DNA from 4 places in the Salipiger abyssi genome. Region 1 is predicted to be linked to each of the others. Evidence: riboswitches for the same ligand, from Rfam matches in the RefSeq annotation. Region 1 holds a riboswitch; each other region holds the start of a gene.
The links. Region 1 has a riboswitch for cobalamin ahead of nrdH (glutaredoxin-like protein NrdH). Riboswitches for the same ligand answer to the same signal wherever they lie in the genome.
Positions count from the first base shown of each region.

Region 2: it holds a riboswitch for cobalamin, as region 1 does, so the genes downstream of both, Ga0080574_RS07520 (DUF4198 domain-containing protein) here and nrdH (glutaredoxin-like protein NrdH) in region 1, are expected to answer to the same signal.
Region 3: it holds a riboswitch for cobalamin, as region 1 does, so the genes downstream of both, Ga0080574_RS07430 (DUF1636 family protein) here and nrdH (glutaredoxin-like protein NrdH) in region 1, are expected to answer to the same signal.
Region 4: it holds a riboswitch for cobalamin, as region 1 does, so the genes downstream of both, bluB (5,6-dimethylbenzimidazole synthase) here and nrdH (glutaredoxin-like protein NrdH) in region 1, are expected to answer to the same signal.

Region 1 covers NZ_CP015093.1:3,126,976-3,130,176, reverse strand. The annotation lists gene nrdE (class 1b ribonucleoside-diphosphate reductase subunit alpha) at 1-740, opposite strand, end outside; gene nrdI (class Ib ribonucleoside-diphosphate reductase assembly flavoprotein NrdI) at 809-1,225, opposite strand; gene nrdH (glutaredoxin-like protein NrdH) at 1,247-1,468, opposite strand; cobalamin riboswitch at 1,574-1,764, opposite strand; gene metH (methionine synthase) at 1,990-3,201, shown strand, end outside.
Region 2 covers NZ_CP015093.1:810,809-814,009, forward strand. The annotation lists gene Ga0080574_RS07510 (NikL family nickel/cobalt ECF transporter subunit) at 1-172, opposite strand, end outside; gene cbiM (cobalt transporter CbiM) at 169-786, opposite strand; gene Ga0080574_RS07520 (DUF4198 domain-containing protein) at 792-1,577, opposite strand; cobalamin riboswitch at 1,721-1,924, opposite strand; gene Ga0080574_RS07525 (SH3 domain-containing protein) at 2,056-2,358, opposite strand; gene Ga0080574_RS26445 (amino acid adenylation domain-containing protein) at 2,445-3,201, opposite strand, start outside.
Region 3 covers NZ_CP015093.1:793,537-796,737, forward strand. The annotation lists gene Ga0080574_RS07415 (DUF8689 domain-containing protein) at 1-18, shown strand, start outside; gene Ga0080574_RS07420 (hypothetical protein) at 54-455, opposite strand; tRNA gene Ga0080574_RS07425 (tRNA-Met) at 641-717, shown strand; cobalamin riboswitch at 906-1,121, shown strand; gene Ga0080574_RS07430 (DUF1636 family protein) at 1,217-1,630, shown strand; gene cobW (cobalamin biosynthesis protein CobW) at 1,627-2,682, shown strand; gene cobN (cobaltochelatase subunit CobN) at 2,730-3,201, shown strand, end outside.
Region 4 covers NZ_CP015093.1:2,676,524-2,679,724, forward strand. The annotation lists gene Ga0080574_RS16515 (asparaginase) at 1-663, shown strand, start outside; gene bluB (5,6-dimethylbenzimidazole synthase) at 986-1,678, opposite strand; cobalamin riboswitch at 1,720-1,896, opposite strand; gene Ga0080574_RS16525 (tripartite tricarboxylate transporter permease) at 2,294-3,201, opposite strand, start outside.

The sequences.
Region 1 (3,201 bases):
CGCAGAATGTCCGGGTGGTGGGCATTGAGATAGACCGCCCCCGCGCCCTGCCGCGCGCCGAGCTGGTTGGCGTAGCTGAAGGAATCCTCAAGCAGCTTCATCACCGGGATGACGCCCGAGGACTGGTTCTCGATGCCTTTGATCGCCGCGCCGTGCTCGCGGATATTGGTCAGCATCAGCGCCACGCCGCCGCCGCGCTTCGACAGTTGCAGCGCAGAGTTGATGCCGCGCCCGATGCTTTCCATATTGTCTTCGAGCCGCAGCAGGAAACACGAGATCAGCTCGCCGCGCTGCGCCTTGCCGGCATTGAGGAACGTGGGCGTCGCGGGCTGGAACCGGCCGCCCAGCATCTCGCGCATGAGCTGCATCGACAGCGCCTCGTCGCCGCGTGCCAGCGTCAGGGCGACCATCACCACCCGGTCCTCGAACCGCTCCAGATAGCGTTTCCCGTCGCGGGTCTTCAGCGTGTAGCTGGTGTAATATTTGAACGCGCCGAGGAAGGTCGGAAAGCGGAACTTGATCTTGTAGGCCGCATCCCAGATCTTTGCCAGGAAGGCGTCGTCATACTGGCCCAGCACATGGGCCTCGTAGTAGCCCTCATCGACCAGATAGCGCAGCTTTTCCTCAAGCGAGTGAAAGAACACCGTGTTCTGGTTCACATGCTGGAGGAAATACTGCCGCGCGGCCATGCGGTCGGCGTCGAAGCGGATCTTCCCCTCGTCGTCATAGAGGTTCAGCATCGCGTTCAGCGCGTGGTAATCCAGACCCTGCCATTCCGCCGGCACCGCCTTGGCGGGGGCTGCGTCGTTCAGATCGCGGTCGAGAAGTGCGTCTTCCAAAACCTGTCCAGTCCTTCTCTGACACGGGCGATGTCGGTCTCTGTGCCGGCCAGCTCGAACCGGTAGAGAACGGGGACGCCGCATTTCTGCGCCACCACATCGCCCGCCAGGGCGAACAACGCCCCGAAATTGCGGTTGCCGCCGGCGATCACGCCGCGGAGATGCTGCCTCGTGTCCGGATCGTTGAGGAACCGGATCACCTGTTTATGAACCGCCCCCCGGCCCCGCCCATCGGCATAGCTGGGCGTCACCAGGACAAAGGGCGCGCGCGGGGCGGGCATGTCGTCCTCGGAGGATACGGGGATACGCTGCGCCGTCAGCCCGAGCCGGGAGACGAAGCGCTGCGTGTTGCCCGAGCGCGAGGAGAAATAGACCAGCCCGCCCATGCTGTGCTCTCCGAGTCGCGCTCAGCTCAGCGCGCTGATCTTGTCGGGGCGGAAGCCGGCCCAGTGATCGTCACCCGCCATCACCACCGGCGCCTGACGATAGCCGAGCTCGGTCACCCGCGCCATCGCATCGGCATCTTCGGTGAGGTCGATCAGGTCGAAGGCGATGCCCTTGGCGGCCAGCGCACGGGTGGTGGCGGTGCATTGCACGCAGGCGGGTTTGGAGTAAACGGTGATGCTCATCGGGTGTCCCTTGTCTGTCGTCTGCCTGTTGGCGGGCGCCGGCAAGGGAGACGCGGACAGGCGCGGAAACCCGCGCCAATCACTGCTCCCGGACCCACCGCCCAGTGTCGTGTCGTCGTCCTGGCAGGTCTCCTGGCTCACGGCTCAAGCGCCTCGGCCCGCCTTCCCAACGCCGAAACGCCAGTGGGGATGGGCTTTGACTTACCGCTTACAGTTGCGGGGGCAGCGTCGGTGTTTCACCGGACTTCCCTTTTCACCCGCACCGAAACGCGGGCACCAAGACTACAGGATATTGATCACAGGGATGTGGCGCCGTCAATATATAGCGGCCCATCTCACGTCATGCCGCCACGTCCGGCAAGGCCCGATCGCGCCTTCTGTGCCTGCATTTTCAGCCCCAAACAGGCGGGCGAAGCGCGGCTTGAAAGTTTTTCATGATAACAATGATAATTATGAAATGGCTTTGAGGGGGGAATGCCGGTAAGCGGAGGGCCTTTAAGGACCAAAAGGAAGTCATCCGCATGTCCCGTCCCGAGCCGCAGCGCGCGCCCGTCTTTGACCGTCTCTACGATGCCGCCCGCGACCGCATTCTCATCCTCGACGGCGCCATGGGCACGCAGATCCAGAAACTCGGCCTGTCCGAGGGCGATTTCCAGGGCTGCGGCGGCGGCGCCTGTTCCTGCCACCTGCCGCATGACACCGACAAGCCGCAGCAGGGCAACAACGACATCCTGAACCTGACCAAGCCCGAGGCCATCGAAGAGATTCACTATCAATACGCCATGGCCGGCGCGGATATCACCGAGACCAACACCTTTTCCTCCACCACCATCGCCCAGGCCGATTACGGCATGGAGGACGCGATCTACGACCTGAACTTTCAGGGCGCACAGATCGCCCGCCGTGCGATGGACCGGGCCGAGGCCGAGGATGGCCGCCCGCGCTTTGTCGCCGGCGCGCTCGGGCCGACCAACCGCACCGCCTCGATCTCGCCGGACGTGAACAACCCGGGCTTCCGCGCGGTGACATTCGACCAGCTCCGCGAGGCCTATGGCCAGCAGGCGCGCGCGCTGATCGACGGCGGCGCCGATATCCTGCTGATCGAGACGATCTTCGACACGCTGAACGCCAAGGCCGCGATCTTTGCCTGTGAGGAGGTCTTTGCCGAGCGCGGCGAGCGGCTGCCGGTGATGATCTCGGGCACGATCACCGACCTTTCCGGGCGCATGCTCTCGGGCCAGACGCCCACCGCCTTCTGGCATTCGGTGCGCCACGCCAACCCGTTCACCATCGGGCTCAACTGCGCGCTCGGTGCCACCGCGATGCGCCCGCACCTGGCCGAGATCGCCGGCGTCGCCGACACGATGACCTGCGCCTATCCCAATGCCGGCCTGCCCAACGAGATGGGCGAATACGACGAATCGCCCGAGCAGATGGCCGAGCAGATCGAGGGCTTTGCCCGCGAGGGACTGTTGAACATCGTCGGCGGCTGCTGTGGCTCGACCTATGACCATATCCGAGCCATCGCCAAGGCCGTCGAGGGCTACCCCCCGCGCGAGATCCCCGAACAGCCGCCGCTGATGCGGCTTTCCGGGCTGGAGCCCTTTACGCTGACCGAGGACATCCCCTTCGTGAACGTGGGCGAGCGCACCAACGTCACCGGCTCGGCACGGTTCAAGAAACTGATCACCAATGGCGATTACGCCGCAGCGCTCGACGTGGCCCGCGATCAG
Region 2 (3,201 bases), 1.9 Mb from region 1:
CCTCCGGCCCGAAGACCGAGACGGTCGTATCCGCTGCCATATCGCCGTTGGAAAAGCCGATCTCGCCCTCGATGGCGCTGCCCGAGGGAAACACCCCGGCGATGACCTTATGCGCCAGCGCCGGCACCGGTGCGGCAAGGCAGAGGGTCAGCAAAAGCACGATCCGTTTCATGCCCGCGCCCCTTTCAGCGAGGTGAAGAGCTCCGGCTTGACCTTGCGCGCCAGCAGCACGGCAAAGCCCGTCAGCAGCCCCTCGATGGCCATGACCGGAATATGCGCGAAGAAGACGAGTTTCGCGGCGGGCAGGAATTCGTCGCCCGAAAGCGCCAGCGCGAGCCCGACCATCACCGTCGTCGCGGCGATGGCGAAGGCGCCGCCGATCCCCGCCCAGACCGCACCGGCGAGCGGCGTGCCGGAGGCGGCAAGGCGGCCAAAGAGCATCCAGGCCAGCACGGCGGGTAGCGCGATGTTGAGCGTATTGACCCCCAGCACCGTCAGCCCGCCGAAGCCGAAGAACACCGCCTGCAACAGCAGCCCGACGAAGAGCGCCGGAAAGGCGGCCCAGCCGAGGACGATCCCGGCCAGACCGTTGAGGATGAGATGCACCGAGGACGGGCCGATCGGCACATGCACCAGCGAGGCGACGAAGAAGCTCGCCGAGAGCACGCCCGCCGCCGGAATACGCTCCAGCGGCAGCGCGCGCAGGCCCAGCGCGATGCCCCCGGCGGCGGCAACGGCCCCGCCGATCACCACCGGGTTCGAAAGGGCGCCGTCCACGATATGCATGGCGCTTACTCCAGATCCCAGGCGCGGATCCAGATCACCGCGTCCTGGCTGAGCTCCTTGCCCTCATGCTCGGTCGCCGGGCCCGAGCCGAGCGCGGCAAAGCCCCAGTAGCCGGCTTCCGGAATGCCGAAGGTGAAATAGCCGTTGGCGTCCGACACCGCGACCACCGCGCCGCCCGGCGGCGGCGAGACCGCCGGATCGGTGGAGGCGGCGCTGTCCATGTCGGGCTCGGCGGCCATGTATTCGATCTCGATCTCGACGCCCGCAACCGGTTCGCCCTCTGCCAGAACCTGGCCGGTGAAGGTCGAGCCGGCGAGCACGTTATAGGGTTTGTTCAGCGGCAGGATCTCGGTCGGCAGGCCGGCGGGCTGCATCCAGTCGGTGGGCAGTTCACTGCGGTTGAGGAAGGCCTTGGTGATCTGCTGGATATAGATATCCTCGGATTCCTCGTAATAGGGCACCGGCACCGTCACCAGCACGTAATCGCCCGAGCGCTTGACCGGCACCGAGCCGAGAAAGGCCGCGCCCTCGTTCTCGCCACCCGTAAAGCGCACCGGCTCCAGCGTCTCCTTGAGGTCGGTGCGTTCGCCGTTATGGATCATGAAGAACTCTTCCGGCATCTCCAGATCCATCACATGGCCATTGTCGAACGGGTGCCAGAAGATCAGCTTGACCGGCACGTCGCCGGGGCGCTCGATCATCGTGTCGGTGGTGTATTCCAGAAGGAAATGGGCATTGGCCATCGCCGGCAGGGCAATGGCGGCCGCCGCCGCGAGCAGGGTCTTTTTCATAAGGGTCGTCGTCCTTGTCCATCTGCGCCACACCCGGCGCAATCCTGTGCTGGACAACGGGAGCCATCGGACCAATGCGCGACGGGGCAATGTCCGGCGCACAAGGCCAGACGCGCACCCCGGCGTCCGGTGGAAGCGCCCCTTCCAAGGGCGCCTGTCCGGCAGGTCTCCTGGCTCGCGGGTCTATGCTCTGGCTGGCCTTCCCGGATCGCTCCAGTGGCGTGATCAGCCTCGCTCGCCGCTTACAGTTGCGGGGGCAGCTACAGATTTGGACGCGAAACGCGCCGCACTGTATTCCCTCTTTCCTCCGGGGGGCAAACCCCGGAACCGGACATGCCACATGCATGCCAGAAAAGCGCGGGCCGGGTCAATCGCCATATGCGGCGCCCCTGCCCTGCCGCGGAATCGCCAGAGGCTCTGCCGGTTTGCGCGGCAGAGCCGGCGGGAAAGCCCCCGCCCACGGGCGAGCGATGAAAGATCAGAGCTCGCGCAGATAGGCCCAGGAGACCCAGCCCTTCAGGCTCCGCGCGCGGTCGAGCGAGACCTCGCACCAGCGGGTGCCGCCGGTCTGGGTGCATTCATGGACGCGCAGCACCGTGCCGTTCGGCAGGCCGACATAGACGTCGAAGCCGGTGCCGGGGCCGCCGCGCAGCTTCAGCATGTCGCCCTCCGCCACCCCATAGACCTCGTACCGGTCGCGCCAGCCCGCCGCCGCGGGGCCCGCGCAGAATACCGCTGCCAGCACGCCGGTTGCCAGCGCCTTGAAGACGAGTGCGCGCATGTTCTCTCCTGCTTCTTGTGCTTTCTGCCTCGCCCGCAAGTCTACCGCGTCCGGGCGCCAAAAGGAACGCCCGGATGCAGCGTCGTTCAGGTCGTGAAAGCGGAGGCACGCTCGTCCCGCGCCATGGCGCGCATGAGCCCCTCGGCCAGCGCCGGGCGCAGCCGGGCCGAGAGCAGCTCGCCATGCAGGCAGGGCAGAGACAGGGTTTCGAGCCGCGCGGCAAAGGGGTGCCAGAGCTCCGGGCGCAGCGCCGTGCCGGCGTGATCGCGCGCCGCGCGCACATGCAGGAGCGTACCGCCGAAACGCGCCTCGCGATGGCCGCGCACCAGCCGGTTGGTCTGCTGCACCGAGCGGATGACCCCGTCGAGCGCGCGCTCTGGCAGTTGCGCCAGCGGCTCGCCCCGCGCCCGCAGGAAGCCGAGGATCGCGGCGCGGTCGGTAAGCTCGGGATGCGCCTCAGGGTCGTGCCCGGCGATGGCGAGCAGCGCCCGTAGCGCCGCGTCGGGGCCGGGCTCCGGCTCGTTGCGCCAGCATTCGGACGGGTAGGAATCGAGCAGCGCCACCATGCCGCAGACCCGCCCCTGCCGCTCCAGATGACAGGCGGCGGCCTGCGCGATGAGCCCGCCCAGCGACCAGCCCGCCAGATGCAGCGGTCCCTCGGGCGCCAGCTCGGCGATGCGCGCGGCATAGGCCCGCGCCAGCGCGTCGAGCGTGGCCGGATCGGGCGCTGCGGCATCGAGCAGCGGCGATTGCAGCGCGATCAGCGGGCGGTCCTCCAGCGCGGCGGCCAGGCCGCGATAGCACCAGCCGATGCCGCCCGCCGGATGGATGGCAAAGAGCGGC
Region 3 (3,201 bases), 1.9 Mb from region 1:
GAGACGATCGTGAAATAACGCGGCGCCGGCGCTGCCGCGCCGCGCGCCCCTGTTCACTGGATCGACAGGTCGAGCTCGTATGCCACGGTCTTGCCGGCGTCCTGGTCATTGCCCATGAGATAGACGCGAATGGTGTAAGTGCCCTTCTCGGGCAATTCGACCGTCGTCGCGTTGCCGTTGATCGAGCTGTTATAAATCGCCACGTTGTCGCTGCCGGGCGGCAGGATGTTGAAATAGGCCGAGCCGGAACTGTCGAGCTCGACGAACATCTCCTGCCCCTGCCCGGCGCCCAGCCTGTAATCGTGGTAATCGTGCCCCGTCACCTCGCCGCCGACATGCGTGCCGTACTGCCCTTTCGGGAAATGCACATCGCTGACCATCTGCGCCGCCGCCAGCGCCGGCCATGCCGTAACCAGCGCCATGCCGAGCGCCAAAGACCTGATATTGCGTTTCATCCTGTCTCCTCCCCTTCCGTTTCGGAAGCCGATCATACCCCGTTTCGGCGCCGTCACGAACGAAAATCATCGGCACGTATCGGGACGAGCAGCACCTCTGGCGACTGGCGGCGTTTTGGCGCGGAAACCCGCATTTTTCCGCTTGACGGTTCGCCCCCGCTATCATACCCACCGCTCCACGGTTTGGCGGAGTAGCTCAGTTGGTTAGAGCAGCGGAATCATAATCCGCGTGTCGGGGGTTCAAGTCCCTCCTCCGCTACCATTTCCCCCCCGAAAATCTTTGTTCGCGAGCTTCGCAAGTCGCGCTGTCCGGCGCCAAGTCGGTCAAATCGCCTTTTGCGGACGCGATCACGCTTGCCCGATGCCCGTGCTCGCGCCGACACCCGGATGCCGCAACCATGCCGCAGGTGTCCACAGACCCCACCGGCTTGACAATGCGGCGCAATCGGGCGCAACTGCCGGCACGCTGGTGCCTGTGAGAACAGGTGAAAAGGGAATGTGCCAGCCCGGGCAACCGGGTCAAGCACAGCCGCCCCCGCGACCGTGACCGGAGAGGTCGCCCAAAGCCACTGGCATCGTGCCGGGAAGGATGGGCAACCGCAGGAGAGGCCGAAAGGCGCTCTGAAATCCGCAAGCCGGGAGACCTGCCAGCGTAAGACGACTTGCAACCGGACGGGGTGTTCCGGTGTCGGGAACGCTGTTCGCGAACGGACTCCTCCCGCCATCTGACCCGCGTCCCATGATACATGGGACCGAACAACATGACAGACGCGGCCCTATCGCCGCCCGCGCAGACCGAGCTGCTGGTCTGCATCAAATGCCGCCGTGGCGGCGCGGCGCCGGCGGATGCGCGCCGGCCCGGACGCCGGCTCTATGACAGGCTGAGCGACGCAACGCTGCCCGAGGGCGTCACGCTGCGCGCCGTCGACTGCATGCAGAACTGCGATCACGGTTGCAGCGTCGCCCTGCGCGGCGGCACGCGCTGGACCTATCTCTACGGCAATCTCGACGAGGGCGGCCCGCTGGAGCCGCTGCTCGACGGGCTGGAGCGCTACCACGCCACGGCTGACGGGCTGATCCCCTGGCGCCAGCGTCCGGAGCATTTCAAGCGCAACTGCATCGCCCGCATTCCCCCCGCCGTCTTTTCCGATCCGCTTCAGGAGGCCGACCAATGAGCAATCTCGCAAAACTCCCCGTCACCGTCATCACCGGCTTTCTCGGCTCGGGCAAGACCACGCTCGTGCGCGAGCTGATGCGCAACCCCGGCGGCAAGCGGCTCGCCGTGGTGGTCAACGAATTCGGCGATGTCGGCGTCGATGGCGAGATCCTCAAGAGCTGCGCCATCCCCGACTGCCCGGCGGAGAACATCATGGAACTGGCCAATGGCTGCATCTGCTGCACCGTGGCCGACGACTTCATCCCCACCATCGAGGCGCTGATGGCGCTCGACCCGCGCCCCGATCACATCCTGATCGAGACCAGCGGGCTGGCGCTGCCGAAGCCGCTGCTCAAGGCTTTCGACTGGCCCGATATCCGCTCGCGCATCACCGTGGACGGGGTGATCGCGCTGGCCGATGCCGAGGCGGTGGCGGCGGGGCGCTTTGCGCCGGATGTGGCACGGGTCGATGCCCAGCGCGCCGCCGATGACAGTCTCGACCACGAGACCCCGCTTTCGGAGGTGTTCGAGGATCAGATCTCCTGCGCCGATATCGTGCTGCTGACCAAGCCCGACCTCGCCGGCCCCGAAGGCGTGGCGCAGGCCAAGGCGGTGATCGCCGCCGAGGCGCCGCGCCCGATCCCGGTGGTCGAGGTGGCCGAGGGCGTGGTCGATCCGCGGGTGATCCTGGGGCTGGAGGCCGCCGCCGAAGACGACATGGACGCCAGGCCCAGCCATCACGACGGCGCCGCGCCCCACGACCATGACGATTTCGATTCGGTGGTGGTGGAGATCCCCGAGCTGGCCGATCCGGCGGCGCTGGTCGGCGCCATCGAAACCCTGGCGCGGGAACGCAACGTCCTGCGCGTCAAGGGTTATGCTGCGGTCGCGGGCAAGCCCATGCGGCTGCTGGTGCAGGCGGTGGGCGCGCGTGTGCGTCACCAGTACGACCGCCCCTGGGGGTCAGACGAGCCGCGCCGGGGCCAGCTTGTGGTGATCGCAGAGCATGACGATATCGACCCGGCGGCGATCTCCGCCGTGCTGGGCGCGATCTCCGAAGCGGCGGAATGACCTGAGGGCGCCGGGGGCCTCCCCCCCCGGCGCGACCGGAGCCAGCGATGCACATCCTCTTTCGCGAAAGCCACGGGCTCGAAGAAACCGAGACCCCGACCGACCTGGGCCAGAGCCCGGCGGATCTGGTGGTGCTGTCCTTCTCCGACAGCGATCTCGGCGCCTTTGCCGGCGCCTGGCATCGCGGCGGCGGGCGCGAGGGACGGCTGCCGACGCTGCGGCTGGCAAGTCTTGCGGCGCTGAAACATCCGCTCTCGGTCGACACCTATGTCGAGCAGACGCTGGAGGGCGCCAAGGGCATCCTGATCCGGCTGATCGGCGGCATGCCCTACTGGGCCTACGGGCTGCAACAGGTGCGCGCGCTGGCCGAGCGCAGGGGCATCGCGCTGGCGGTGCTGCCCGCCGACGGACGCCCCGATCCGCGCCTCGATGCGCAGTCCACCGTGCCGGTCTCGACCCTGCGGCGCCTCGCCCAGCTCTGCGATGCGGGCGGCGTGGTGGCGGCGCAGGCGGCACTGG
Region 4 (3,201 bases), 450 kb from region 1:
GTCGTTTTCACCGGTGCACAGAGACATGCAGGTGAACCGGACACCGACGGCCCGAGAAACATCGCCGATGCCATTCGCTGTGCGGCAAGCGATGCCCTGCGTGGCATCGGCACCGTTGTGCTGTTCGAAGGCGATATCCATGCGGCCCGCGAGGTGAGCAAGACCCACACGTCGCGCGTCGATGCGTTCCGGTCGGCCGGGCTCGGCAAGCTGGGGGAGGTCGATGGCGGTGAGGTCTATCTCTATCGCCGCCCGACCCAGCGGGTACATGTTGCCACAAAACGGCTGGAAAGCCGCGTCGAGCTGATGCTGCTGGGTCTTGGGAGCTCTCCCGAATATCTTGATTTCTGTCTTCAGAGCGGGGTCAAGGCCGTGGTCCTCGCCGCTTTCGGCCGTGGAAATGCGCCCCGCGGCTTTGCAGATGCGGTGCGCCGGCTGAGCACGCACAATATCCCCGTCATCGTGGCGTCGCGCTGTCCCGAAGGGCGCACGTTGCCGGTATACGGGCGAGATTCGGGCGGCTGTTCCCTCGCCGCTGCGGGCGCATATTTCTCCGGGAGCCTGTCGCCCATCAAGGCACGCCTGCTGATGAGCGCTCTTCTGGGGGCTGGCCTGACGGCAGCCGAGTTGACTGCAAAAATTCGCGGAGCAGGGGCAAGCTAGGTGTCTTATCCTGGATGCGTGTCAGGGCGGCCCCCGTTGGGCTGCGACGCGCGATGTCGTTGCATAGCGGCTGACATGAGATGTGGTTTCGCAAGAGGTTGTTCGCAGCGGCGTCCCGGGGGGAGGCCTTTGAGCGCGAAGTGTCGTCTTGATCGGTCGAATAGCGGACCAGATCGGTGTCGCGTGCATTCGATGACGGGTGTGCAAAGGCCGCAGGCCCCTTCGGTCAGAAGGGGCTGGATGGAGTTTTCTGCCTGGCTCTTGGTCTCGTTTGTGCCGGGGCGCATGTGGCGTGGCGGATCGCGTCAACGCTTGCCTGCGGCTACGTTGCGGGCCAGCCGTTTTCATGAATCACGCTTTCGAGTTCCAGCCTCTTGCGCCAGCCGCGGGCTTCGAGCTCCGGCGTCGTGTAGAGTTCATCGACATATCCGGCACAAAGGTAAGCAACGATTTCAACGTGATCCGGGATGCCCAGCAGGCCGCGAAGATCCTCCGGTCGAAAGATCGAAACCCAGCCGATCCCCACGCCTTCCGCACGGGCGGCCAGCCAGAGGTTCTGGACGGCGCAGACCGTCGAATAGAGATCCATGTCGCTGTTATGGGTCCGGCCCAGTACGACCTTCCCGCCACGGGTCCGGTCGCAGGTCACGCAGATGTTTAGCGGAGAGGTCAGGATGCCTTCGAGCTTCAGCGACCGGTAAAGCGCCTTGCGGTCTCCGTCGAACAGTTCTTCCGCCTCGGCATTGGCGCGGAGAAAGGCGGCATGCACGCAGGCGCGCAGCTCCGGGTCGCGGATCAGCAGGAAATCCCATGGCTGCATGAAGCCGACCGACGGCGCGGCATGCGCGGCCGCGAGAATGCGCCAAAGGGCGTCGGGATCGACCGGATCGGGCCGGAACTCGTTCCGAACGTCGCGGCGGGCATTGATGATATCGTAAAGCGCCTGACGTTCCTGTTCGTCAAACCGGCGGGCGGGCTGCGGAAGCACAGTTCTGGCGGACGGATCGGGGGGCATATCGGGCCTCGCATATTTCAAAGCGCCACGGGCTCCACCCCGAGGCGCAATGACACCAGGCCGGTCTTCTGGCTCCGGATCCTCTCGTCCTGGCGCCTTCCCGGGCGTTGCCCAGTGGCTTCTGCCAAACGATCCCCGATACAGCGGCGGGCCCGCGCCGGATTTGCACCGGCTTCCCGATTCTCCCCCAAGGGGGCACCTGATGATGTCCTTATCTCGCGACTGTGCGCGGCACGCAAACGGACATTCAATCTCGAACGGTATGCAGATAGCTCGGGGCCGGGTGTGGCAGCGCCCGGTGCTCAGCGCGACTGACCACTATCGGTCGGAAAGAGCGGCGATGCCGCACCCTGAAACCATACCGACCGCCGCAGAGCGATCAGTCAGCTTCGAGCCCACTTACGACCTTGGTTCCGCCAAGTGGATGGCCCCGACGCTCAGCCGTGCTCTGACCTGCGTGGCAATCGGTCGTGAACTCTCTTGTGGCAGGCGCATGTCGATAACCACAAAGGCCGGTGCTGACCCTGTTTGTGAAAAACGGCACGGCCGAGCCGTGCCGTAAATCAGCCCTGTTCGGCCACCCTTGGAAGCCGGATTCAGGTGCGCAGCGCGCGCCTAGAGTTGATCCCCGGTCTCTTTCGATACCCGGGATTTCAGCAGTGTGAACAGCGGGGTCTGGGACAGGAGGATCACGATGCAGACCAGCAGCAGCGTCAGCGACAGCGGGCTGGTCAAGATGCCCGCGAAGAAGGCGCCGAGGTCTTCGCGCTCGGAGATGATCGCCCGGCGCCAGTTGTCGTCGAGCAGCCGCGACAGGATCACACCCAGGATCACCGGCCCCAGCGGATAGCCGTAATGCCGCATGAAATAACCGAAGACGCCAAAGCCCAGCATCCAGTAGACATCTGTGACCGAGTTGTTGACCGCATAGGCGCCCACCACCGACAGCAGCATGATGAGCGGGATCAGCACCGCGCGCGGCATCTCGACGATCTTGGTGAAGAGTTTGATGCCGGTCAGGCCGCAGATCAGGATAAAGACATTGGCGGTCAGCAGCGCGCCGACGATGAACCAGAACATCTGCGGTTGATCGACCATGAGCATCGGGCCGGGGTTCAGCCCGTGGATGAAAAGCGCCCCGATCATGATCGCGGTCACCGCGTCGCCGGGGATGCCCAGCGTCATCATCGGCACGAAGGCCCCGCCCACCGCGGCATTGTTCGCCGTCTCGGGCGCCACCAGCCCTTCCATGGCACCGGTGCCGAAGGGGCGTGTCGGCTTTTTCGTCACGCGCTTGGCGTGGTCGTAGGCCATGAGCGCCGCGATGTCGCCGCCGGTGCCGGGTAGGGCGCCGATGATGACGCCGATCGACGAGGTTTGCAGCGACAGCGGCAGATATTTCCGCACGGTGGACCAGGACGGTATGATGCGGTCGATCTTCTGACGCATCGCGTCGGCGCCGACATGGTGGAGTTGCAGCAGCGCTTCGGAGATGCCGAACATGCCGATCATCACCGCGATGA